Regions from separate parts of the Pseudoalteromonas sp. bablab_jr010 genome, predicted to be linked through region 2. Evidence: riboswitches for the same ligand, from Rfam matches in the RefSeq annotation. Region 2 holds a riboswitch; the other holds the start of a gene.

Region 1 (12,421 bases), on a different contig from region 2:
AATTAAAGTAGAAAGCTACACCGATTGGCAGTTTACTACGCGCGCTGATCTAGATGCGAACTTAAATCTTCATAACACTATGTTTGCCGGCTCGATTTATAGTTTAGCGACCTTAACAGGCTGGGGCGCAACTTACCTAGCGCTTAAAGAAGCTGGCCTTGAAGGGAATATCGTGTTAGCAGATGCCAACATTAAATATCTTAAACCACTGAATAACGATCCTCGCGGGAGTGTTGAGTTGGCTGGCTGTAAAGGCAAGTTGGCGGAGCTAGAGGACAATGGCAAAGCAAGCTACCATGTGCCAGTGAATGTGTACGATGGTGATGTGCTAGTAGCAGAATTTGAAGGTCACTTCATCGTTAAAAAATAACGAATATTCAGAGCGAGCTAACTAAAGCTCGCTCTTTAAGTTAAAGCAAGTCAGTTAAAATAACAATTAAAGCAAGTCGGTTAACAGAATACCCACACCAAAACGTTCAATATCGGCGTTGTAATCAATCAAGCTCTCACCATAACCATTAAAGTATTGTGCATAACCACGTAATCTGCCCCAAAGAGGGAAAGACCAATCTAATTGAATTGCACCACGGTTATCTGAATTTAAGTTATTACGGGTCATAAAGCTAAACTCATGCTCGTTGTAACGGTATGCACCCGAGAATTCAAAGTAACCCATGTATTTGTAGATATCAGGGTTGTCATCACCTTTAGCTTCTAGTTCATCATCTTTTTTATCTTCAGGAATGCGGTACCAAGGCTTAAAGCTAAATACAAAGCCATCTTTTTCCCATAAGAAGTCAGCATAAATGCGGTTCCACGAACGTGAATTAGGCTGGCTGCGGCCATTAGATTGATGTGAAGCACCAATTGCAATCGCCATCTCATCGCCCCAAAGCACATGCTCAGGATCAAGATAGTTCACCCAGAAGATCTCTGGTTCGTAGTTTGTTTCACGAAACGGCGATGAAATATCTTTGTTATAAAACTGCCAAAACGATTGCATGGTAAATGCAAAAAATACGCCTTGGTCTTTATCTGAGAAGCCTTCGAAGATAGGCACTTTGATTGATAATTGATATTTTACTTCAAGATTATCAAGTGGCTCGCCATCGACTTCTTCAGCGAGGTCTTTTAGGCCATCAAAAGGGCGCTCATTCGGATTAGATACGTAAGAAAGCGGTAAAATATAGTTACGCTTATGTGGGGTGATCACATTACGGTTTTTCTTACTTACTTCTTCACGCGCTTTACGTTTGTCTAAAGCGGTGAGCTTTTTGCTTTCATCTAAATCAGAGCACTTTTTACGAAGTTCTTCAAGTGTTTGCTTGCCGTCACCGCCAATAGCTTCGTTCAAAATACACTGCTTTACGAGTTCTAGTGCATCATCTTGTTCGTTAGTTTGTGGTTGTTCAGTTTGAGCAAATACAGGTACAGAAAATAAGCCAGCGGCTGCCAGCCAAATGCGCCATCCCATTGCAGTTCCCTTTCAGTAGACTTGTAAGTAGGTATAATTATAACGATTTTTACATAAGTAACCGTGAACTTGTACTGAATTGTTGAAATTTTAGGTAAATAGAGAGCCCCAAGCTAAGCTTGGAGCCCTGCTGTAACGGCCTAAGAGCATAAGCCGTTGACTCTCACGCAATGAGAAGGGATGAGCTTATAGCTTAAATACGTTGGTAAAAAACTTATAAAGTTCGGTACCTTGATTCACGCTTGCTGAAGCAAAATGCAAAATAGCAATGGCGTCTTTATCAAAACTTAATGTTTGTAGCGGCTGCTCAGAAAGGTAGCGCTCCATTCTTAAAATATGGGCGATAGGCTCACCAGCTTTAATATGGCCGCCCAGTGGGGCAAGGTATTCAACCATGCCACCCATAGGTGCATAGTAAGCTACATAATCTTCAAGCATGCAGGCATAGCGTGTCATCGCTTTAGGATGATATGCAGCATCAACTAATACCTCTTTGTGATTGAGGTAACTTAAAATGCTATTTGCATCATCGAGTGCTGCACTTAAATCGATTTTTTCTTGGCTACCTAGCTCAACGGTGAATGCTTCGATTTGGACAGCGAATTCACGGCCTTGTTTACCAAGCTCTTCAGACAGTGACCACCATGGACAGAAACTCGCTTCATCCATCGCGCCATCAAAATCACTTGGGATCAATAACACATGTTCGATGTTAAAGTAGCTCGCGCTTTCTTTGGCGTATTCAGGGCAATATAAGTGCTTACTTGAGATAGGCCCCGTGTGAAGGTCTAAAACAATATCTGCCTGATGGGCAAGCTTTTGCAAGTTAAGGGCAATACGCTTACCCGTTGTTAGGCTGTAATCAGGGCCCGTTAATTGACTATCGATGTCAGCAACGAGTGCCTGTTTAAACGCCGCTTTAAGGGTCGCATCATCACAGTCTTTGTGCTGTTCAGCAATCTGTGACGGTAACGCTTTATTAAAGCGGTACATGCGGTTCCAGTTGGTGCCCGTAATTGGATCGAAGCGACCTAAAGTAAACTCACCTGATTTTTGGTTGCAACCAATAGGGTTAGCATAAGGAACTAGGGTAATATCGCCACGCAGCTTGAGTGATTTTAGCTGCTCAAGCAATTGATAAATTACTGCATTACCTTGTACTTCAGCGCCGTGCATATTGGCTTGTATATACACGTTTGGGCCTGTGCCATCCCCTTTTAAGCGATACACTGGGATTGTCAGAGGTAGGCCGTTGGCAATCTCGCCAACCACAATATTCTCTTGGCTGATTAATTCTTTACTCATGGCGATTACCTTAAATAATAGCTGGCATCTTCAGCGCTACGAATGCACTCAATATTGCCTTGTTCAAGGATGTATTCAGCCGCTAATTCGTGGCATAAAAAGTACGGCATACTTTCGGTAAAGCCATATGCGCCACATTGGCTGAATACCAACCAGTCTTGCTCATTTAAATCGCTCGCTAATTGGTGCTCACCTAAGCAATCAAGGGCGGTGCAAAGCGGGCCGTATAAAGTCATTGCCGCAGGCTCAGCCGTCGATTCGCGAAGTAAGGCCGCAGGGAAATCTTGGCTTGTCACAGCTGGGCGAAGTAAATGGTTAATACCGCCTGATAAAATCACCTGCTGTTGATTGTAATTTACTTTACGCTCAACAACTGGCGTTGCGTAATGGCCGCATTCGCCCACCGCATAGCGGCCAAGTTCCATCCAAAGCTCTTTGACACCGGCATCTGCTTTAATGCTAGCCAAAGTCTCAATAAGTGCAGACCAATCGAGTCGGTTAGCACTTTGAGTATAAGGAATGCCTAAGCCACCCCCTAAATCGAGAATATTAAGATTAATGTTTAATGAGCGTGCTAGCTGTTGCAGTGGCGCAATCATTGCGCGCCATAGCTCGGCGAGCTTGTCAGTGCTCAGCATATTGCCCCATTGGAAAATATGCAGACCATCAAAGCTAAGAGCTGGGTAATCACTTGCAGTGAGTGCTTGCCACTCATCGCAGCCCAAACCAAAAGGAGTAAGGCTATCGCCGCCAAGTGGATTCTTTTCGCTGTCTGGCCAACGAAGTTGAACACGCAATAGCACTTGCAGCTGACAATTTGTTTTTGTTGCTTGTTCGTTTAACCAGCGCACTTGGTTAATGCTCTCGGCGACAAAAGTACGTACGCCGCGAGCAATAAAATGTGAAATTTGTTTAGGGCTCTTTGCAGGCCCAGTGTTGAGCACGCGCTCGCTATCGATGCCTTGGGCAAGTACTTGCTCAAGTTCACCTTTACTTGCAACATCAAAGTTAAATCCTGCGCTGTCTAAACATTGAATAATGCGAGACAACGGGTTGGCCTTAACGGCATACCAAAGTTTCACATCGGTTTGCGCAGTCAGTTGATTTAAATGTGCAGTTAATTTATCTAAATCATAGATAAAAAATGGCGTATCAAGATGCGTTGAAACTTGCTCAACCGCTTGCTTGATGGGCGTGCTCAAAAAGCTCATTAACGTAAAACCTCTTCTAACAGTAATGATGCATCGCTTTGTTCATCACGGTATTTCACGATCAATGCACACGACATGCTAAGACCTTGTTCACGAGCCCATGCATTTGAAGCTGGGCGAGAGCCTGGGATCACAATCGCGTTTTCTGGGATGGCTTCACCTTTGTCTAGCTGGCGTTCGTTAACGCAATCGTAGACAGGAATAGTTGCAGATAAGCGTACACCCGGCGCAAGTACAGCACCTTTTTTCACAACCACACCTTCAACAATAACGCAGCCTGCACCGATGAATGCGTCATCTTCAATAACCACAGGGCTGGCACCAATTGGCTCAAGCACACCACCTAATTGTACTGCTGCACTTAGATGAACATTTTTACCCACTTGTGCACATGAACCCACTAATGCGTGGCTGTCGACCATCGTGCCTTCGTCGATGAACGCGCCAATATTTACATATGCTGGTGGCATGATAATGGTGCCTTTAGCAACGTGTGCGCCACGACGAACACTGCTACCACCTGGTACCATACGCACGCCAGCATCGGCTGCAAAGCCTTGTGGAGCTAAGTTGTGCTTATCAACAAAACCACCCGGGAACTCAGTGTTTGTGCCATTTTTAAAGGCTTCTAAAATGCCTTGTTTAACTTCAACATTGGCGTGCCAGTTGCCGTTCTCGTCTTGTGTTGCCGCGCGAACTGCGCCTGATTCTAAGTTGTTTAATAATTCTAACCAGCTCATGATAAAACCTGTTTTTAGTTCCAAGATAAAATTGTGTTGTTTGCGTGGGTGATGCTGTCTGTTTGCTCAAGCTCTAAATGCGTAAGCGGCGGACGTAAATGCGGGGTATTTATTTTACCTTGCAGGTGCATCAGTACTTTTACGGGGATTGGATTTGCCACAGCGAATAAACTTTGAATCGCTTGCGACCAATCGGTGAATAGATTTGGGTATTGACCACTTAAACTGCGTTTAACAAACTCATGGGTTTGAGTCGGCCAAGCATTCGCGGCAACCGAAACTAAACCTTTTGCTCCAGCTTGAGCAAAATACGGCATAAGTGCATCGTCGCCACTAAATATGGCCAGTGTTGGCGATGCCGTTCTAAAGCCTTCAAATTTGCTAATGTCGCCACTGGCTTCTTTTAAAGCCCAAAGATTTTTGTGATCAGCAAGGTTTTTGATCACCTGCGGTGAAATCTCAACTGCACTGCGTCCAGGTACGTTATACAGCATACAAGGGTGGTTACTTGCGTTTAGTAGGCTTTCAAACCAATGTGTTTGGCCAACAACCCCTGGTTTTGCATACAGAGGTGAGCCCAGTAGATAGCCATGAATAGGTAGTTGGTTGCAGTATTCAACCCAAGCAACTTGTTGCTTGAGGTTCATGCCGCCCACAGCAACCATGAGTGGTACACTCGGTGCTAATTGGCAAACATGCTCAACGATGGCTTGTTGCTCTTTGAGTGAAAGCGCTAGTCCTTCACCGGTACTGCCAAGCAATAAAATGCCGTTATTTGCATCTTGCTGCTCCGCGACCAGTTGTTCAAGGGCCGTGTAATCGACCTCGCCAGATTCAGAAAATGGCGTGACAAGCGCTGTCCATAATGGATAGTCGTTTAAATCAAAATTGTTGATCATCTCTCACGAACTTATAAGGTATTCGAAGAGTTTATGCGGGAACATTTGAATGGAGCCGCATGTCGTCGTTCGAACAAGGTATAATTCGAAGAGCGAATGGGCTTAAAATAATAAAGACGCGACGGCCTTATTATACTAAGACCAGAAGCTCTCCACCAAACTAATCAATAGCACTTTGCTATTGTTGGTGACAGTCGCTGGGATTCAGCCCAGTCGCCCGAAATAAGCACCTCACAAACGGTGTTACTTCTCGGCGTTAATTCCCCTCACGTATGATCAACAGAGTCTGTGCTCTTCCCATACGCTACCTGAATAACGCACCTCTTCCAGCCCTTTATGCTCGCTTTAAAGGTTAAAGCCAACATAGTTAAATAGGGTATTTGCAGCGATTAAAGCATTTTAGCCGTCTAGGTGTCAAGGCGAGGAATTTGTTTTTTAGTGACCGAATTTGCAACATGGTTACGTATAACCGTGTTTTTACGTACACTTAGCGCTAACCAAATCAATTGGAAAAATGATGGAAAAATTTAACGATATTTATCAACGAGCCGTATCTCGAAAGGGCAGTGAAGAAATGCTGCAAGCACTGTTATCAAACCCGCTCGACGATGCTGATATTGCTAAAATGCATGACGATTTATGGTTAGAAGAGTTCACGCGTAAAGTCTTTCAAAGCGGTTTTTATTGGTCTGTTATCAATAATAAATGGGCTGGTTTTCGTGATGTGTTTTGGGATTTCAGTGTAGAAAAATTGTTGATGATGCCGCCAGATATGCTCGAGCAAAAAGCCAGTGATGAGCGAATTGTTCGTAATTTTAAAAAAGTACAAACGATCCCAGAAAATGCGTACATGATCCACGAAGTTGCTGAGAAGCATGGCAGCTTTAGCCAATTTATTGCAGATTGGCCTACTGACAATATTATTGGTTTGTGGGCTTATCTTAAAAAGCATGGTGCGCGTTTAGGGGGAAATACTGGCCCATACGCTTTACGAGCGCTTGGTAAAGATACTTTTTTACTTTCTCGGGATGTAGAAGCCTATTTGCGTGCCCATGAGTTGATAGATGGCGGCTTACAAACTAAAAAGTCACTGCAAGCAGCGCAAGATTTTTTCAACGAATTACAACAGCAAAGCGGTTACAGCCTGCAGGCACTAAGCCAACTAGTGGCCTATGGTGTAGGCGATAATCGTGTGGGTGTCGCAACACGTTAAGGACAGTTATGAAACTGCAAACTCGATACACAGATATTAGTGAACTACTTGCTATCAAGGATATGCCGAGCGCCGTTGCCGAGCCGCAATTACTGCTATTTAATGACAAGCTAGCTGATAATTTCGCAATTAAACACGACAGCGAATTTTTAGCTAAAATGCTATCTGGTTCAACGATAGATAACGACGTTGCGCCGGTTGCTCTTGGTTACTCAGGTCATCAATTTGGTCATTTTTCACCGCGTCTTGGTGATGGTAGAGCGCATTTACTTGGTGCTATTGCAGATAAAGATGGCACATTGTGGGACTTGCAGCTAAAAGGCGCTGGAGCAACAGTGTTCTCGCGCGGTGGTGATGGTCGCTGTGCCATTGGTCCAGCTGTTCGAGAGTACATTATGAGTGAGGCACTTCATGCGCTTGGCATCGCAACTACGCGCTGCTTAGCTGTGGTTACAACTGGCGAAACGGTATATCGTCAGCCACCACGCCCGGGGGCAGTTGTTACTCGCCTAGCTCAAAGTCACATCCGTGTTGGTTCATTTCAATACTTAGCTACACAAGGTGATATAGAAGGGCTAGAGAAGCTCGTTGATTACGCAATTAATTGTCATTTTCCTTACATTAGCAGTACGGATGAGCAGCGTTATATTGAGTTTTTAACTGCTGTACTCGATAAGCAAATAGAGCTGGTTATCAGTTGGATGCGAATTGGCTTTATACACGGTGTGATGAACACAGATAATACCTTGATTAGTGGTGAAACCATTGACTATGGCCCTTGTGCGATGATGAATCAGTTTGACCTAGACACGGTATTTAGTTCGATTGACCATCAAGGGCGTTATGCATTTGGAAATCAACCGAATATTGCTAATTGGAATATTGCACGCTTGGCTGAAAGCTTAATTCCGTTATTTGCTGATCAAGAGAGTGCCGTCGAACAACTCTCACCGGTTGTAAATGGCTTTGCAGCTAAATTTAATGATGCATTTAATACTATGTGGCAGCAGAAATTAGGATTAGCTGGTCAGCACGAAGGCGATCATGCTTTAGTTTCAGAGTTGCTAGGTTTAATGAAGCAACATCAGCTCGATTATACTAATACTTTCAATGCTCTGACTGAATCTTTACTTGCGGATTTCGCAATTCCAACTAGTTTAAAAGAGTGGCATAAAAAGTGGAACGTGAGGATTTCGTCTAAAAGTTATGAAACTATGCGCGCTGTTAATCCTGCAGTCATTCCACGTAATCATACTATTGAAATGATCCTAGCGGAATACGAAGCATCGGGAGAAAGTTCATTAAAAGACGCCTTTTTAGAAGCATTTAACGATCCATATGTTTACGATGAGCGTCACTTTGAATGGCTTCAGGCCCCAAAAGATTATGATAAAAATTATCAAACTTTTTGTGGGACCTAGTCATTTAAATTAACTAGGAAAATTCCTATTTATTGAATTTAACTGTATGCTGATTGAGCGCTCTAATAGGCGGTGGTATTATAGATTTTAGGCTAATCTATTGCTTTAAAAGATGATCTCATACGGTATTCGAAGCTGGTTTGGTCATACATTTAATCGCTTATCTACGAAATTAGGCTAGGCTATTATTGGTACCTTAATAGTTATGGATTAATTAATAAGTTGAATGTCAATGCAAAGTAACTAATCGTTTTTTGTATTGTTAAAGTTTTGATTACTCAAAAAATACGAGCTCTTACGAGCTTTATTATGAAAATGGGAAGGAAACAATGAAACTGAAATCACTGACTATAGCTTTGGCACTTGCTGCAACTAGTGCTTCAACATTTGCTGCTGAGAAACAAGGTTTTTATATCGGCGCATTTGGCGATTACTATGATAATTCATGGGAAAATGTTCGCGATTACGCACCAGGCGGCCTTGATGTTGATGATTCAACAGGCTGGGGTTTAGAGCTGGGTTATCGCTTTAGCGATTACTGGAGTGCTCGCTTAGAATATGCTGATATGGATTTTGACTGGACCGCTGAACTAAACGATGGCACATCGATGAGCGGTTCTGAAAGTGGTAAGCGTTACGGTATTGATGGTTTATATCACTTCGGTGGTGGCCCATTCTACGGTATTTTTGGTTTGAAAAACCTTGATGCTGTTGATGAGGATTTAATGTTTGCAAACGTTGGTGCTGGCTACCAACACTACTTCACAGATAACTTTGCTTTCAATGCCGAAACTTCTTTGTACCAAGGCCTTGATCGTGGTTACACCGATGTGGGTGCTAAGTTAGGTTTAAGCTATATCTTTGGTAATCAAAGCAGCTCTGCGGCTCCTGTTGAGCCAGCTCCTGTAGTAAGTGGACCTACAGATAGCGATAACGATGGCGTAATGGACGCTGATGACCAATGCGCAAATACACCAATGACTGATGCGGTAGATAGCAAGGGCTGTACTCTTTATGAAGAAAAAGAGGCAACAATCACTTTACTAGTTACTTTCCCGCATGATGTTGCAGAAGTACCAAATAAATACTTCAGCGATATTGCTGATGTTGCAGCATTTATGAAAGAAAACGAAGGCACATCAGTTGTTCTTGAAGGTCATGCATCAGCAGTTGGTGATGCGGATTACAACATGAAGCTTTCTGAAAAACGTGCTAAAGATGTAGCTGAAGAGTTAGTTAAAGACGGTATCTCATCAGATAGAATCTCTACGGTTGGTTATGGTGAAGAACGCCTGAAGAACAAAGCATATACGCTTGAAGCGCATGCAGAAAATCGTCGTGTTGAAGCACAAATTAGTACGGTTGAACGTGTAAAGGTTATGCGTAAGTAATAGATTACTATTAGCTTACTGTAATTTATTAATAATCTTGAGATTAAAGCTGAACTATTTTTATGGTTCAGCTTTTTTTATACCTTAAAAACGCATTTACTTTTTTAATAAACGCGATACTCTTAAAGGTATACGGCATGGTATAAAAATAAGGTACACTTATATTGATTTGAATCATCGCAGCAAATGGGTGATTATTGTACTATGTTCTTATTGTTATCTCGTGTAATTATCACTAGGTAAATTAGAGTTTTTTTGAGCACTGTTAATTTGGTATGGCATTCTAAGGCATTTCGACGGTGCTAAACGTCACTTTTTTAGGTGGTGTTTTGAAATTAACAAATTTATTGTAGTTTTAGTTTATTAAGTTTGGATTAATTACTCATCATCTATCTTGACAGAGTTTAGGCTACACAGCCTTTAGTTACTTAAATGGAAGGGAAGGAAACATGAAACTAAAATCACTAACTATAGCTTTAGCTCTTGCTGCAACAAGTGCTTCTAGCTTCGCTGCTGAAAAGCAAGGTTTTTATATTGGTGCGTTTGGCGATTACTATGATAATTCATGGGAAAATGTTCGTGACTACGCACCAGGCGGTCTTGATGTTGATGATTCAACAGGCTGGGGTCTAGAGTTAGGTTACCGCTTCAGTGATTACTGGAGTGCGCGTCTAGAATACGCTGATATGGATTTTGACTGGAAAGCTGAATTAAACGACGGTACGTCGATGAGTGGTTCAGAAAGTGGTAAGCGTTACGGTATTGATGGTCTTTACCACTTTGGTGGTGGTCCTTTCTACGGTATTTTTGGTTTAAAAAATCTTGATGCGGTTGATGAAGATTTAATGTTTGCTAATGTGGGTGCAGGTTATCAACACTACTTTACAGAGCATTTCGCATTTAATGCAGAAACGTCTTTATACCAAGGTCTAGACCGTGGTTATACAGATGTGGGTGCTAAATTAGGTCTTAGCTACATCTTCGGTGCTCAAAGCGCGCCAGCTGAGCCTGTAGAGCCTGCTCCTACGGTTGTTCCTGTTGCTGTAGAACCAGTAGATAGCGATGGCGATAATATCCCTGATGCAGACGATCAATGTGCAAATACACCAATGACTGACGCTGTTGATGGCACTGGTTGTACGCTATATGAAGATCGTGAAGTAACTAAGAGCTTACTAATCACGTTCCCTAACAACACATCTAAAGTATCTCAACAATACCTAGATGATATTGATGCTGCAGCAGCATTCTTAAAAGAGCACCCAGGTACTGACGTAGTGCTTGAAGGTCATTCTTCATCAGTAGGTAAAGCTGACTACAATAAGTGGTTATCTAAGAAACGTGCTGATGCGGTTGCTAAGAAACTAATCGAAGATGGCATTGATCCAATGCGTCTAACTACTGTTGGTATGGGTGAAGAGCGTCTTAAAAACCCAGCTAACACACCAGAAGCTCACGCTGAAAACCGTCGTGTTGAAGCGAAAGTAACTGTAATTGAGCGTGTAAAAGTAGAGCGTTAATCTAACCCTTTACGCAAATTTGAAAACCCAGCCTAGTGCTGGGTTTTTTCTTATCTAAGTACTAGGCATTGGTAAGATAGGAATGATTCTTAATAAATATTCATTTGAATAGCGTTTTTTTTTAGTACTATTCATGTTATTTATAGTGAATATTTAACTCCTTACTTACAGCATGGATTTTCATCTATACTTAAAAGCTTTATAATTAACCGTCAGAATACTATAAGTGCTGGGTCTTAATTGGTATTTAGCTTAATACTACCGAGTACTTTCACGTCACCAAGAGGGCAATATTGTGCTACAAGAATATCGTAAACACGTAGAAGAACGTGCCGCGTTAGGTATCGTACCAGCGCCATTAGATGCTCAGCAAACGGCTGATCTTATTGAATTAATCAAAAATCCACCGGCAGGCGAAGAAGAGTTTATCGTTGATCTTCTAGTTAACCGTGTACCACCTGGTGTTGATGATGCTGCTTACATCAAAGCAGGTTTCTTGGCTGCAGTTGCAAAAGGTGAAGCGAGCTCTCCACTTGTATCAAAAGAAAAAGCAGCTGAGCTACTTGGTACTATGTTAGGCGGTTACAACATCGCGCCTATGATTGACCTTTTAGATGACGAAGCGTTAGCGCCAATCGTTGTTAAAGGTTTATCAAACACATTATTAATGTTCGATGCTTTCTACGATGTAGAAGAAAAAGCGAAAGCGGGTAACGAATTTGCTAAGCAAGTAATCGAATCTTGGGCAAATGCAGAATGGTTTGTAAACAAGCCTGCAGTTGCTGAAAAAATCTCAGTTACCGTATTCAAAGTAACTGGCGAAACAAATACTGATGATCTTTCACCTGCTCCAGATGCATGGTCTCGCCCTGATATTCCACTACACGCTTTAGCAATGCTGAAGAACGAACGTGATGGTATCAATCCTGAAAAGCCAGGTGAAGTTGGTCCAATCTCACAACTAGAAGAGCTTAAAACGAAAGGTTTACCTCTTGCATACGTTGGTGATGTAGTTGGTACGGGTTCATCTCGTAAATCTGCAACTAACTCTGTACTTTGGTTCATGGGTGATGATATTCCTCACGTACCGAACAAACGCGTTGGTGGTGTATGTTTAGGCGGTAAAATCGCTCCTATCTTCTTCAACACAATGGAAGACTCTGGTGCATTACCAATCGAACTACCTGTTGATGAGCTAAACATGGGTGACCAAATCGATATCTTCCCATACGAAGGTGTTGTTAAGC
Region 2 (12,421 bases):
CTGAGCAGTCAAGCAGTAACATTAATTTTAACCTTTTGGCCGCGAGCGATAAAAATGTGAAGGCTTCAAGTAACCTGAAGGTAGAGATAGTTATTAAAAAGTCTTCTATATATGAACCAAGCTATTATCATTTGCTTAATAGAAATCGAAGAAGTCATTTTATAGATGCTTGTCGAATGAATAATCATGAGTATGGCTATATTTTTAAGTGCATGGATAGCAGCAAGCCTTAATTTTACACCAATGGCCGCCAAACTCTCAAAATAAGTGAGCTTGTTATCAGCTTTTATGCATTCTTTATAGAGTAACAATTTTTGGACTATTAATTGTGATGCCTAATTCTAAAATACTAATAAGAAATGTTTCGGAGATTGAAAGTTATGATGTTATCGCATCGGAATCGAGCCTAAATATAGCGCCATACGAACAAGTTATAAAAGGTTATTGGCATGAGGTTATAGCAGATGCGCAAAGCGCAGGCACAGAAATTTGGGATGGGCAGTATTATCGATTAGAAAATATTGATGAAATACAACGAGGTTCATTGCAATTAAATCTGAGTACTATCCCATATTCTACAATTCGCTCTTTGATAAAATTAGGCCTACAACAGAACCTAGCGAGTTGCTACTTTCCATACCATATAAATACAGGGGCGTTAATATCGACAAGTGATGACTTTTTTGTATTTGGTCAAAAATCAACACAGTCAGGTGCTCAATTTATTGACCTTATTGGTGGTGGACTTCAAAAAGATGAGTTGGTAGTGCAGCAGGCTATAGATATTAAAAAGAATATACTAAAAGAAGCATTTGAAGAGGCGAATATAACCAGTTCAATGATTGATTGGGTAAACCTTAATTCATTTATTCTAACTAACACGATGAGTGTCGTAATATTATTTAATATCAAGCTTAATGTAGATAAAAGCCAATTGATACAATCATTCGAAGGCCGAGTTGAGAATGAGCTTTCGGGCTTACAATTTTTTGATCATGAAAGTGTGAATGAACTTAGTCACAAAGAAAATAGGCTTTCTTATTTGAGCTTAATACCGAAGCTTGTGAAAAATTTTAGCTAGATAATGTTATTCATGAATAGTAATAATGCCAGTCAATTGGCTGGCATTGTTGTTTTTGTTTACCACGTATAAGTAGCGCTAAGAGTATATTGCTCGCCGCGACCAGGGGTACCCGGGACTTCTTCGAATGATTCATCCCAAATGTTGTCAGCTGCAAAGGTTACAAATACATTATCAAGCTGGGCAGGGGTGAATTTTAGTGTCAACTGCGTGAAGAAGGCTTCATCATCAGAGTTACGTAAGCGGTTACTATGTTGCTTACGCCATTCGTTATCGATACGTAGCTCAAGCACATCCATTGGTTGCCATACTGCACCCAGTGTTACACGGTGATCAGGGTAGTTAAGCGCATAAAAGCTCGCATCAATATCTGCCGCGCCATAGTCTTCTGACTTTTTTAAGTAGGTGTAGCTGGCAATCAACTCAGTGCTTTCAAACGATTTATTCGCTAAAAACTCAACGCCTAAGGTGTCTATATCAACCGGGTTGGCAAAACGAGCTGAGGTTGCATCAAAGCGATATGTCCAATCTGTCAGGTTTTTATCTTTACGGTAGAAAATAGCTGAATCTAAACGCCACGAAGACTGTTCAATCAGTAAACCTAGCTCAAGGTTATCGGTGGTTTCGCGCTCAAGGCTGTAGTTACTTCTGAATAATCCGCCCGTTTCACTGCCGCCAATTGCGGTATAACCGGGAACTTGTGATGCTTCGGCGTATGACGCATACCAAGTATGTTCACTGCCATTTTGATTAGCTACTTTAAGGCTGGCATCGGCAATCAATGAGGTAGCTGAGCTATCATGGTTAGTATTATCAAATGCTGCACCAATACGTACAGTAAGCTCTTTGTTCGCTGTAAGGGCTGTCTTGTACTCAGGCAAGATACTTAGCTTAGTGTAATTGCGTGACGTAAAGTTGTTTTCAAGAGACGTTGATTCAATTTCATCAGCAATAAATTGCCCAGCATAATTAATTGCATACTGGTTATTTAAGCGGTGACGCCCAGAGAGTGCTAATGACTTAACCGTGGTTTCGTGAAACGCTTCAAAAATGGCTGGGTTTTCACGAGACAAAACGTAATGGTCGTTATGTTTACGATAATAGCCAGTCACTTCAAAGGTATTGCTCTCACCATACACTTGCTTGTGGTTAAGCATGAAAAGCTTGGTTTCCAGATCTTCGGTTTCGTTAAAATTAAATGGCGTGTAAAGGTTTGGCCAACCAAAAAACTTCTCTTGGCGTCCGAACATTAAATCAGTTTGTGAGGTAGAGCTTGCAAGTTGAATACGCGCTGAAGCACGTTCAAAGTCGTGGTCGCCATTATCAATTGAGCCATCACTTTTTGAGTGCGAGTATTCCCCTTCAATGCCTAATCGCCAATCTGGTTTACTATCCAGCTTTTGGCTATGGGCAGCATGAATGCTTTGTAAATTAAAGCCATTCGTACCTGTGCCAAGTGAAACGCTGCCAGTGCTTGTGATAGGGCGCCAGCCAAATGAAACTGTGCCAACCGAACTATTCATACCATAAAGGGCATTATCAGCCCCTGTAAGCACTGAAGGGCCTGTTAGCATTTGTGGCGCAATGGGAATTTCAGCAAAGTAGTGACCAGATTGCGGGTCGAATAATGTACTGCTACCAACACGAAAGCCAGTATTTTCAAAGATACCACCGCGAATGGTGACATCAGCTTGTGCTTCAGCCATATTGCGCGATTGTAAATCGACACGTGGGTCATATTCTAAGTTTGATACCGGCGCATCAAAGGTACCAACAGGCTCTTTATTTGCGGTTGCAGAAACTTCAACGGTGATTTGTTCAATATTGTTGGTGTCTTCTGCTAGCACTGAGCAAGTGACGAATAATGCGGGAAGTGTAAGCTGTACTGCGCGTACCATCTAAAACTCTCTATTATTTTGATTAACTCGTTGCAGTGGCCGTTAAGAGCACACTGGAAATTGCAGGTATTGTATCTGAATCACTGAGTTATACCACTCCAACCAGATTTCAGCTGGTAACAAAAAAACCGCGCTAAGGCGCGGTTGTGCAATAAGAGCTGTGTCTATTTATTATTTAAAAAAGATGTGTGTTTCAGTTTGATTTTTTATTTTTAACCGCATCATATTTACCAAAGAAAGTAATGATGAGAGCAACAAAAATACCCATAAATCCAATGACCGAAAAAGCTAGGCTATATTCAGCTTTAATATTAAAAATATTAAGCAAACTAGTTATTAACAATAGAGAAATACCGGAAATTTTTAAAATCGTCTGTGTTTTATTTAAGCAAAACCATGCTTGACAAGAAGGGCATTGATTTTCAATGAAGAGGCTGTTTGTATTAACCTTTTTTATATCTTTAGTCGCAATTATGGTTTTACAGTTTGGGCAAGTTAATTTCATTTTATTCCTTTTTGGATCTTTTCTCTAAGACCCCTAATTCCATTTAGAGTTATTTAAGTTAAAGCATCATAGCAAACTTTGATCTTCACAAACAAAAAAGCTCACAATTTGTGAGCTTTTCAAAATTATGTAAAAGGCTTATTGCTGAGGTTTTGGTGGGAAGTTACTTAGAATGTTAGCAACAGTCTCTTTGATAACTTCAGTGCGCTTTTCAGGTGATTGGTTCTTTTGCAAACGACCTTCTTTCGCACCACGCCAAACTAATTGGTTAGAAGCACGGTCTACCACGTCTAGAATTAACGTACCCACTTCGTATTCGCGAGCAGTTGTTTGCGTATTATAACCCATACCCCAGTAATTCCAGCGTGCACCGTAACCTACGTTGAAGGTATCTACATCAATTTTAGTATCAACAGAGGCATGGTAGTTAATCAGCACATCTGCTTGTGCTAAATCAACTAGCTTCATACCGCTTTTTTCAAGTTCAGCATTAACGGCTTCACGAACCCGTTTTTCCATTAAAGGACTAATTTGGTAGTTCGATACATTTTTAGTCAAGCTGGCATTCGGTACCCAAGAGAAGGTTTTATAATTACTAAAATCGGCTGATTTGTCGTAATCCCAATCAGGCGTTTTAGCACAGGCTGCTAAAAATAGTACAGCCGTCGCGATTAATAAGTTCTTCATATTGTTTGCTCCTTGGCAAAATTTCCACTACTTGATTGATAACATAACACAAAAAATACTCAACTGAATGATTATTTAAAAACTATGGCACATTTACAAAAAAGTACTGTAATAGTTTGTAATTAAGCACTGTGTTCCACTTCTATCCAGTCTTTTTCATCGACCCAGTTTTGTGCGCCATCTTTAACAGTGCGAATAGGTACGATGTAATCACAGCTAACTTGTGGTTTAACTGAGGCAAAAATCGGCACAAAGCCAAAGCTAAGCGCGGTTTCGATAATTGCTTTTTGGTTTTGTGGGTCGATATCGGCTGCTTCATCGATATAAATCGGAATACGATACAAGTTTTGTTCTTGATCACTTAATAAGTAACGAATAAACAGCATACCGCAAAGTAACTTAATGGTAATACGCGTACCGTTAGAACCAGCTGAATCGATTTTTTCGAAGTGCTCAGTTTCACCAGCACGGTTTACGACTTCAAAACGAATATCGAATAAGTCGGTCAGTGTTAAACCAGCTTTTTCAGAGGCAAGCTTAATCAAATGATCTTTCGCTTCGTTTACTGCAGATTCGCTATAAGGCTCTTGGCTTAATAGGTCTAGGGTATCGCCTTGCTCAAACTGATTTGAGGTACTAATAATGGTATCAATGCTATCAACCAACATCTTGCGAGGAATAACATTAATTTTAAATGCTTGAAGGTTAGAGATACGGTGCTGACTAATGCCTTTATTAAAGCTGTTCATTTCGCGGCGTAGGCGGTCTAAGTCTTCGCGCAAGCCTTTAATGGTGGCGGCTACTTCAGTTAACGCAACTCTGCCTTGACGTTCAACCGCATCGCGCTCGTTATCAATGTTATGAAACGCGCTAATAAGCTTTTCGTATTTAGTAAACTCATCGTTTTCGTTATCAAATTTAGTAATACCTGCATTGTAAATATGCAGGTAGGTGTTACGTACGTTGATATCAAAGTTACGTAACTCTTGGCAGTCTTTATTGAAGTGGTGAATGAGGTCACTTAAGTTATCAAAATCAATACTGATTTCAATCATGTACGGAGTGACTTTGCCTGAGTAAACATCAAGGGTGTGATCGATACGTTCAGATTTAACTTGGCGTAAACGGTCAGCTTGGCGCGCGAGCAAATCTTTTTTCGACTTGATAATTGAGCGACGGTCGCTGATTGAGCCGCTGTTCTTCTGAATGTCTTGCAGGTAGTCGTCAACTTGTTCGCGCTCTGCATTTAATTGCTCTTTTAGCATGGTTTGTGCATCGACAGATTGCTGCATCACTTCAAATTGTTCAAAGCGTTTTAATGCTTCTTCTGAGGCCATTAGCTCATCATATAAGGCATCTTTTTCTTTTTGCTTTTCGGCGACATTAGCAGCGACTTCGCGTTGTTGCTTAAACTCTTTTAGTGAGTTTTCTAGGGCAGCGAGTTGCGCGGTTAATTGCTCTTTATTTTCGCCCGTTTGCATTTGCACTGGGCTTAGCTTTTTAAGTTTAATCGTCGCGCCAGGAAGAGTAAGTACACCGCCTTTCACATTTGCCGATAACTGCTCTAAGAACTCACCAAAGGCATCTTCGTCTGTGATCTCAACATCACCATTGCTGGTGGTGGCAAACGATAAGATATCTGGGTTTAGAATACGCGAAATCTCTTCAACTTCTTTTAAAGATAAATCTTCACGCATACGGGTGAATAAATTGAACTCAAGGTTCTTCAGCTGTAATTTTAAGCTCTTAATTTGCTTTTGTGTTTCGCTAATACGGTAATCAAGCGTGTGTAAGCTTTGCCCTTGAGCACTGCTTAATGAATGCGATAGCGATTCATAATCTTGTTTAAGCTGTGTAAGGCTTACTTTTAAGGTGGCTTTATTAACTAATTCAAACTCAGATTTAAGCGCTCGATAATCTAAAAACCATTGTTCAATTTGAGTTTGTTTACGCTCAATATCACGGGATTGCTGAATATACAGCTGCTGCTTTTGTTCGAACTCGTGCTTTTCGTGTTCGATATCTTCAAGGGCAATATTTAGCTCAGAGAGTTGCTCTTGTTGATAGGTTTCAAAGTCAATCAGTGCTTGGTCAATTTTTGGCGCATAGGCAGCAAGCTTACCTTTTAAAACCGTTTGGTTTTCAAGCATAGATTCAAGAGCTGCGATTGGCTCTTGCATTGACTCAAGGGCTTTTAATTCACGTTTAGCGCGATTCACTTTGTCAAATGAACGTCGCCATACTTCATAAAAATCAACCCGTGAGTTTGACATATGGCGCTCAAATACGCGTAGCATAAAGCGTTTAACATCGCTGGCACCTAACTTATGCAAGTTAAGGATACGGCGGAAAATTTCTTTATAAATCGCGGAGTCTTGCACGTTATTGAGGGGGATCATCTTTAAGTTGATATCGCCATCAAATGGGGTTGCGCCGCCAGTGAGTAGGGCGTTTAGCTCTTGCGCTTTTAATTCAATTGGATTGAAACCTTGCTCTTTTAAGTGATTAAAAAGCTTGGTGAATTTTACAATGGTTTTGCCTTGAGTGTAGTGATCAAGGTTCAACTTACCTTGGTAGCAAAAAAACTGATGCGCGTAACCAGCAATTTTACCAAGGCCGGCAACACCAATCACCACAGGGCCATTAGGTAGGTCAGCTTCGAGTAAAATATAGGATTGGTCTGACGAAAAGTAGAATTTTCGGGTTTCGTCTAAATCGTGGCCATCCCATTCTGTTAAACGTAAATCATTGATCAGTGGAAATTGTAAGGCATTAATTACCGAGCTTTTACCGGTATTATTAGGTGCACAGATTGAACTACTTTTATCCAGCGGGATCACGCATTTTGCATAGCCAGCAGTATTTAAAAGCGCAAGTTTGCTGAGTCCGTATAGGCTTTGGCTTTGCATTATTCGTCATCTCCTAGGTAGGTTTCTTCGTTTACTTCCATTAATGCATCGATATAACGATAAATAGGTGCTTGCAGCATAAAGCCGTTTTCTACTTCGCGAGCTAGACCTAAACGCACCATACGTAGGTAAACGTCTTTGCGTAAATCTGAGCCTGAGAAGATTTCTAATTGATCAAACAGGTGCTTGTTGATTTGCACTAAGGTTTGCATTAGTTCAAGGTCGTTTACTTCGTCAAACAAGGCACGCATTGGATCTTTACCAGTATTGGCATAGTGCTCAATCAAGATGTAGATAGTCAGTGCGATGGCACGCGAAATTTTACCCATATTTGGGGTGCTTTCGTCGCTGCCAAAATAGTAAAAGCCACGGCTATCATGTTGTAGGTCATGGCCTAGGGCGTTAAATAACGCGCGATAAGCATCAATGTGTTGATCAAGCTCTTGCCACATCAGCGTGTCTTGTTCGCTAATGTGGTAGCCTGATGTGAGCTTTTTATTAATAGCTTGCAGATGCGTTAAATCATCTAAATTAATATCTGTCATGGTTATTGCTCTGTTGCTTTTTTATCGTCAGCAATCGATGAGTTAAATGGGTAAAGAGAGAAGTGTTGCTGGGCAATTTTTATTTTTACTTTCTCTTGGCTTTGGCTGATTTCAAGGTCACCATCGCTAATCAGTTTTTGATATAAGAACAGCATTTCGTCAGCCTCAAGATCTGGGTAGCTTTCATCTAAGAAACTAAGCAGCGGTTGAGCTTTTTTGCTGGCTTTTTTAAAGCGTTTTCTAAATTGTGTTTTAACATCGTTGTAATCAGGAATATACGGGCTTTGATAGGCGGGCACATCATCATGTTCAGGAAGCTGATATTCATCGTGCTCAAAGTCAACTAAGCCTGCCATATAGGCCACGATATGACGTTGCTGACCAAGTGAAAAACGTTGCGCGTCTGAAACAAAGTTAGGCTGTACTGCACTTAACATGTTATCGACGCCATTTTTACGCACTAAACCAAGCACTTTAGCGGCTTGGCGAGTAATTAGGTTGTTACGGCGTAACTCTTCACGTAGCGGCATCAGCATATCGGCGCTTTTACGTAAACTTTCACGACCAACTAAATGCATTTCTAAAATACGGGTACGTAATTGTTCAAGCATGCGCTTGTCTTGATATGACTTACCTAGGCGATCAATTTGCTCTATTTGCGTGCTAATTTGCGCTTCGATGGTATTAAAGCAAGCGTGGAAGTCACCACGAATATCCACCATTTCAAGCATAGGCTCAATGTATTCATCGAATGCTTCAATTACAGCCTGATAGCGTTTTTGCAGTGATTGTACCGCGTTGTCAGCTTTCGCTTGCTCAACAATATTTAAAATCGCGTTTTCGTTGTGGGCAAACAATTTCATTATTTTGCGTACCCGATCATCCATGATACGGCTGAAGCGGCGAAGCTCGTCGTAATCTTCAATTTCACCGGCTTTAGCAAGGCGATTACCAAGGCGAGCTAAATCATCAACAAGCACACTAATTTCTTGGGCAAGACCTAAGTGTTCTTCTTGTAGCAAGAAAGTCGCAAAATCGGCGATCGCGCGGTTTATTTCTAACTGTGATGATTTTGCCAGTGGAATGATAATATCTTGATTCAATAAACGATTTGTTTCTTTATAAATGCGTTCATTTGACCATGAAGGTTGTTTTTGTTTTATCGCATTTTGTACGTCTTTTAAGCTGAAATCAGCCATCTTAAAACGTTTAAATAGCAGTTCTAACACCCCCCAATGTTCAGTAAGGGTATTTAATAACTTTTTAGCTGGGATCATAAAGCTCCAGTAAATTCAGACTTTGGTGTTGGCGATTAGTAGTAAATTATGTAATTGAGAATAGTTTTATGCTTTCTATGCTGCTAGAATCCGCGCCGAAACACTCGACTTACAATTTTTACATTATTATAAAGGTTGTTCAAACACCATGGTAACCCCACTTATCCTAACCCTGATAGCGGTGGCATTTTTGCTTATCGTTATAGAGGATATTATCCATGTAAACAAGGCCAAAACGACGCTTTTTTTTGGCACTTTATGCTGGATTATCTTATTTATCTCTCCAATTCATGGGCAAAGCCCAGAAACCATACAACATCAACTGGATCACAACATATTAGAAATCGCGACTTTGTGGCTATTCTTAATGGCTGCGATGACCTTTGTAGCGTATTTAAACTCTAAAGGCTTTATCCAGAATATTGTTCATAAAATTATGCCAAATCAAATCAGTGAACGAAAGCTGATGTTTCTGATTGGTGGTTTTGCGTTTTTATTTTCATCTATTTCAGACAACATAACGGCAACTTTAATCTCGCTTGCGGTGGTGATGTCACTTAAGTTAGATCCTAAAAAATTAATAAAATATGCGACCTTAATTGTATTTAGTGTTAACTCGGGTGGGGTGTCGTTGATCACAGGTGATGTGACAACCTTGATGATTTTCTTAGACGAAAAAGTCACCATTGCTAATCTACTATTATTAATTGCCCCTGCACTGACAAGTGTTGCACTGCTCGCGGCGATGTTGTCGGTGGGTATGTCGGGTAATGTTGTGTATGAAAAACAAGCAGCCCGTCGTATCGAAAAGACAGATATTACCATTGCGGTTATCTTCTTCTCGACGATTATTGCCACGTTAACTTTGAGTGTGCTTTATAGTGTGCCGCCGCTGTTAACCTTTTTATTTGGTTTATCACTTATGTTTTTGGTTGCGCAATTTTTAATGCGCAAAAAAGACGTAAACAAAAAAATCATCGATTATATTCGTGAAATTGAATACGACACCTTATTGTTCTTCGTTGGTGTGTTATTGCTGGTTGGTGCATTAAAAGAAGTGGGCGTGCTTGCTAAATTTACTCACTTATATGAGTTGATGGCACCGGAATATGCCAACTATTTAATGGGACTATTATCAGCGGCGGTAGATAACGTACCTCTCACTGCAGCACTTTTAAAAGCTGATATAGTGATGAGCCCTCAGCAATGGCTGTCGTTTACTTACGCAACTGGGGTCGGTGGCTCAATGCTTATTATCGGCTCTGCGGCAGGTATTATTGCCATGAGTAAGGTAAAAGCACTGACCTTTATGAGCTATCTTAAAATGTCGGTTTATTTATTAATTGCTTATACCGTTGGTTATTACGGTTCGTACTTAGCGGGCAGTTTAATTTCATAAAACAACTTGACAGCTAGACGTCTAAACGTTAACTTTCGAAGCCTGCTTTTAACAGCAGGCTTTGTTATTTTAACCAGGTGTTAACTTAACATTCAGAAGAGGTGCGATACTTAGGTAATTAATGTGAGGTGACGAACGCCGATGACCATTAATGAGGGAAGTACTCGCCGAGAAAATTAACCGGACGTCACGGTTATTTTTCGGTTTATGGGGCTGAATCCTCAAAACTGTCACCAAACTAGGTGGAGAGCTTCTGGCATGGACTACTCTTTATTTTCAAAGCACCCCCTTGCCGAGTTCTTCTTGAATTACTGTGGATAGTTTTCCACAAAAGGAGACGACATGAATACCCAATTAGCCGCCAACACAAAATCAGATTACGTTGTTGCAAAATTTGGTGGTACCAGTGTAGCTAACTTTGATGCTATGAGCCGCTGCGCTGAAATCATTTGTGCTGATAATCAAGTACGTATAGTTGCTGTGAGTGCCAGTGCAGGCGTGACCAATCATTTAGTTGCATTATGTAAAGCTGATTTGAGTGCGGCTGAACGTGATGAGCACATTACTGGCGTTGTCGCCATTCAAGAAGCAATCTTGGCAGAGCTGTCGCTTGATGCTGATTTAGCACATGGCTTTAATGAAACGCTTAAGGCTTTTCAAAAGCTAGCATCAGACGGGGCTCAGTCAGTAGCAGATCAGGATGAACTACTGAGCTTTGGTGAGCGTTTATCATCGTATTTATTCACTCAAGTATTACGCGGTCAAGGTCTTGATGCGGTGCGTTTTGATGTACGTAAAGTGCTAAAAACAGATAGCCAATTTGCTAAAGCTACCCCAAATGTTGCAGCAACCGCTGCGGCTGCTAAAGAGCATTTAGTGCCGCTACTTGATGACCATGTTGTGGTAACTCAAGGTTTTATTGGTAGCAATGAGCACAATCAAACGACCACTTTAGGCCGTGGTGGTTCAGATTACAGTGCTGCATTACTCGCTGAAGCAATTAACGCAAAAAGCGTGCATATTTGGACCGATGTTGTGGGTATTTTCAGTACTGATCCGCGTTTATGCGCTAAAGCAAGCCCAATTGCACGCTTAAGCTTTGATGAAGCGGCAGAAATGGCAACGTTTGGTGCAAAAGTACTGCACCCTGCAACCATTTTACCTGCAAGCCGTAGCCATATTAGTGTGTTTGTTGGTTCAAGCCGTGAACCACAGTTAGGTGGTACATGGATTGAAAAAGAAAAATCTCAGCAACCAGGTATTCGTGCGGTAACGCAGCGTAAAAACCAAATTCTGTTAACGGTTAAAAGCCCAGAAATGCTCCTAGCGAGTGGTTTCTTAGCGCGTGTTTTCACCATTTTAAGTGAGTTTAATATTTCGGTTGATTTGGTTACTACCTCCGAGATAAGTGTTGCAATCACTTTAGATAACGCACCAAATGCATCACGCCCTGAGCTTGATCAAGCTTGTTTAGATAAGCTTTCTGAGTTTTGTCATGTGTCGGTTGAGAATAACTTAACGCTGGTGGCTTTAATTGGTTCTGAAATTCAATTACGTCAGCAAGAAATGAACTTAATGCAGGTATTAAGCGATTTTAATATTCGTTTAATTTGCCACGGTGCAAGTAAACATAACCTGTGCTTCTTAGTTGAGCAAAGTGAGTCAGATGAAGTCGTGCAGGCTATTCACAGCCGACTATTAGAAACCCAAGTCGCAGCGTAAGTCGTTAAAATTAATAAAAGAGCACTGCCAGTCAGTGCTTTTTTGTGCCACAACACTTATATCAAAGCCTTCAACAGAGTTACTACTCGCGCTGAAATTATGTTTGCTCAATTCTTCAAATACATTAGGAGCAAGTAGTTTCGCAATCGGCTGAGCACTTGCTTTTGCAAGCGCTTCTTTTAATGTCCAAATTCTAAAAAAGCACTGTGCCTGTTCATCGGGAGCGTCAAAACGGCTAATTAAGTCAACTTCATCTTGATGATAAAAATGCTTTGCGAGTTTGATAAAAGGGCGAGGCTTACTGCTTTGTTCAATATCAAAACCAAATAGCTGCTGTTCGGGGTTAAGGGCTGCGCCAATCAAGCCATTTGAATGTGATAAACAAGCCCACACAGGTT

The links. Region 2 has a riboswitch for lysine ahead of lysC (lysine-sensitive aspartokinase 3). Riboswitches for the same ligand answer to the same signal wherever they lie in the genome.
Region 1: it holds a riboswitch for lysine, as region 2 does, so the genes downstream of both, dapA (4-hydroxy-tetrahydrodipicolinate synthase) here and lysC (lysine-sensitive aspartokinase 3) in region 2, are expected to answer to the same signal.

The regions. Positions count from the first base shown of each region.
Region 1 is NZ_JACDWV010000149.1:1,602-14,022, forward strand. Features, by position in the region: gene JIG37_RS15345 (bifunctional GNAT family N-acetyltransferase/hotdog fold thioesterase) at 1-370, shown strand, start outside; gene JIG37_RS15350 (phospholipase A) at 437-1,474, opposite strand; gene JIG37_RS15355 (succinylglutamate desuccinylase/aspartoacylase family protein) at 1,661-2,779, opposite strand; gene JIG37_RS15360 (PLP-dependent decarboxylase) at 2,785-3,990, opposite strand; gene JIG37_RS15365 (2,3,4,5-tetrahydropyridine-2,6-dicarboxylate N-succinyltransferase) at 3,990-4,730, opposite strand; gene dapA (4-hydroxy-tetrahydrodipicolinate synthase) at 4,745-5,629, opposite strand; lysine riboswitch at 5,767-5,963, opposite strand; gene JIG37_RS15375 (DNA-3-methyladenine glycosylase I) at 6,147-6,842, shown strand; gene JIG37_RS15380 (protein adenylyltransferase SelO family protein) at 6,851-8,263, shown strand; gene JIG37_RS15385 (OmpA family protein) at 8,593-9,654, shown strand; gene JIG37_RS15390 (OmpA family protein) at 10,104-11,174, shown strand; gene acnB (bifunctional aconitate hydratase 2/2-methylisocitrate dehydratase) at 11,470-12,421, shown strand, end outside.
Region 2 is NZ_JACDWV010000148.1:373,862-386,282, reverse strand. Features, by position in the region: gene JIG37_RS15130 (hypothetical protein) at 1-233, shown strand, start outside; gene JIG37_RS15125 (hypothetical protein) at 329-1,081, shown strand; gene JIG37_RS15120 (TonB-dependent receptor) at 1,141-2,979, opposite strand; gene JIG37_RS15115 (hypothetical protein) at 3,173-3,484, opposite strand; gene JIG37_RS15110 (DUF4136 domain-containing protein) at 3,623-4,171, opposite strand; gene JIG37_RS15105 (ATPase) at 4,294-7,080, opposite strand; gene JIG37_RS15100 (hypothetical protein) at 7,080-7,625, opposite strand; gene JIG37_RS15095 (hypothetical protein) at 7,628-8,902, opposite strand; gene nhaD (sodium:proton antiporter NhaD) at 9,051-10,301, shown strand; lysine riboswitch at 10,390-10,562, shown strand; gene lysC (lysine-sensitive aspartokinase 3) at 10,644-12,023, shown strand; gene JIG37_RS15080 (4'-phosphopantetheinyl transferase superfamily protein) at 12,000-12,421, opposite strand, start outside.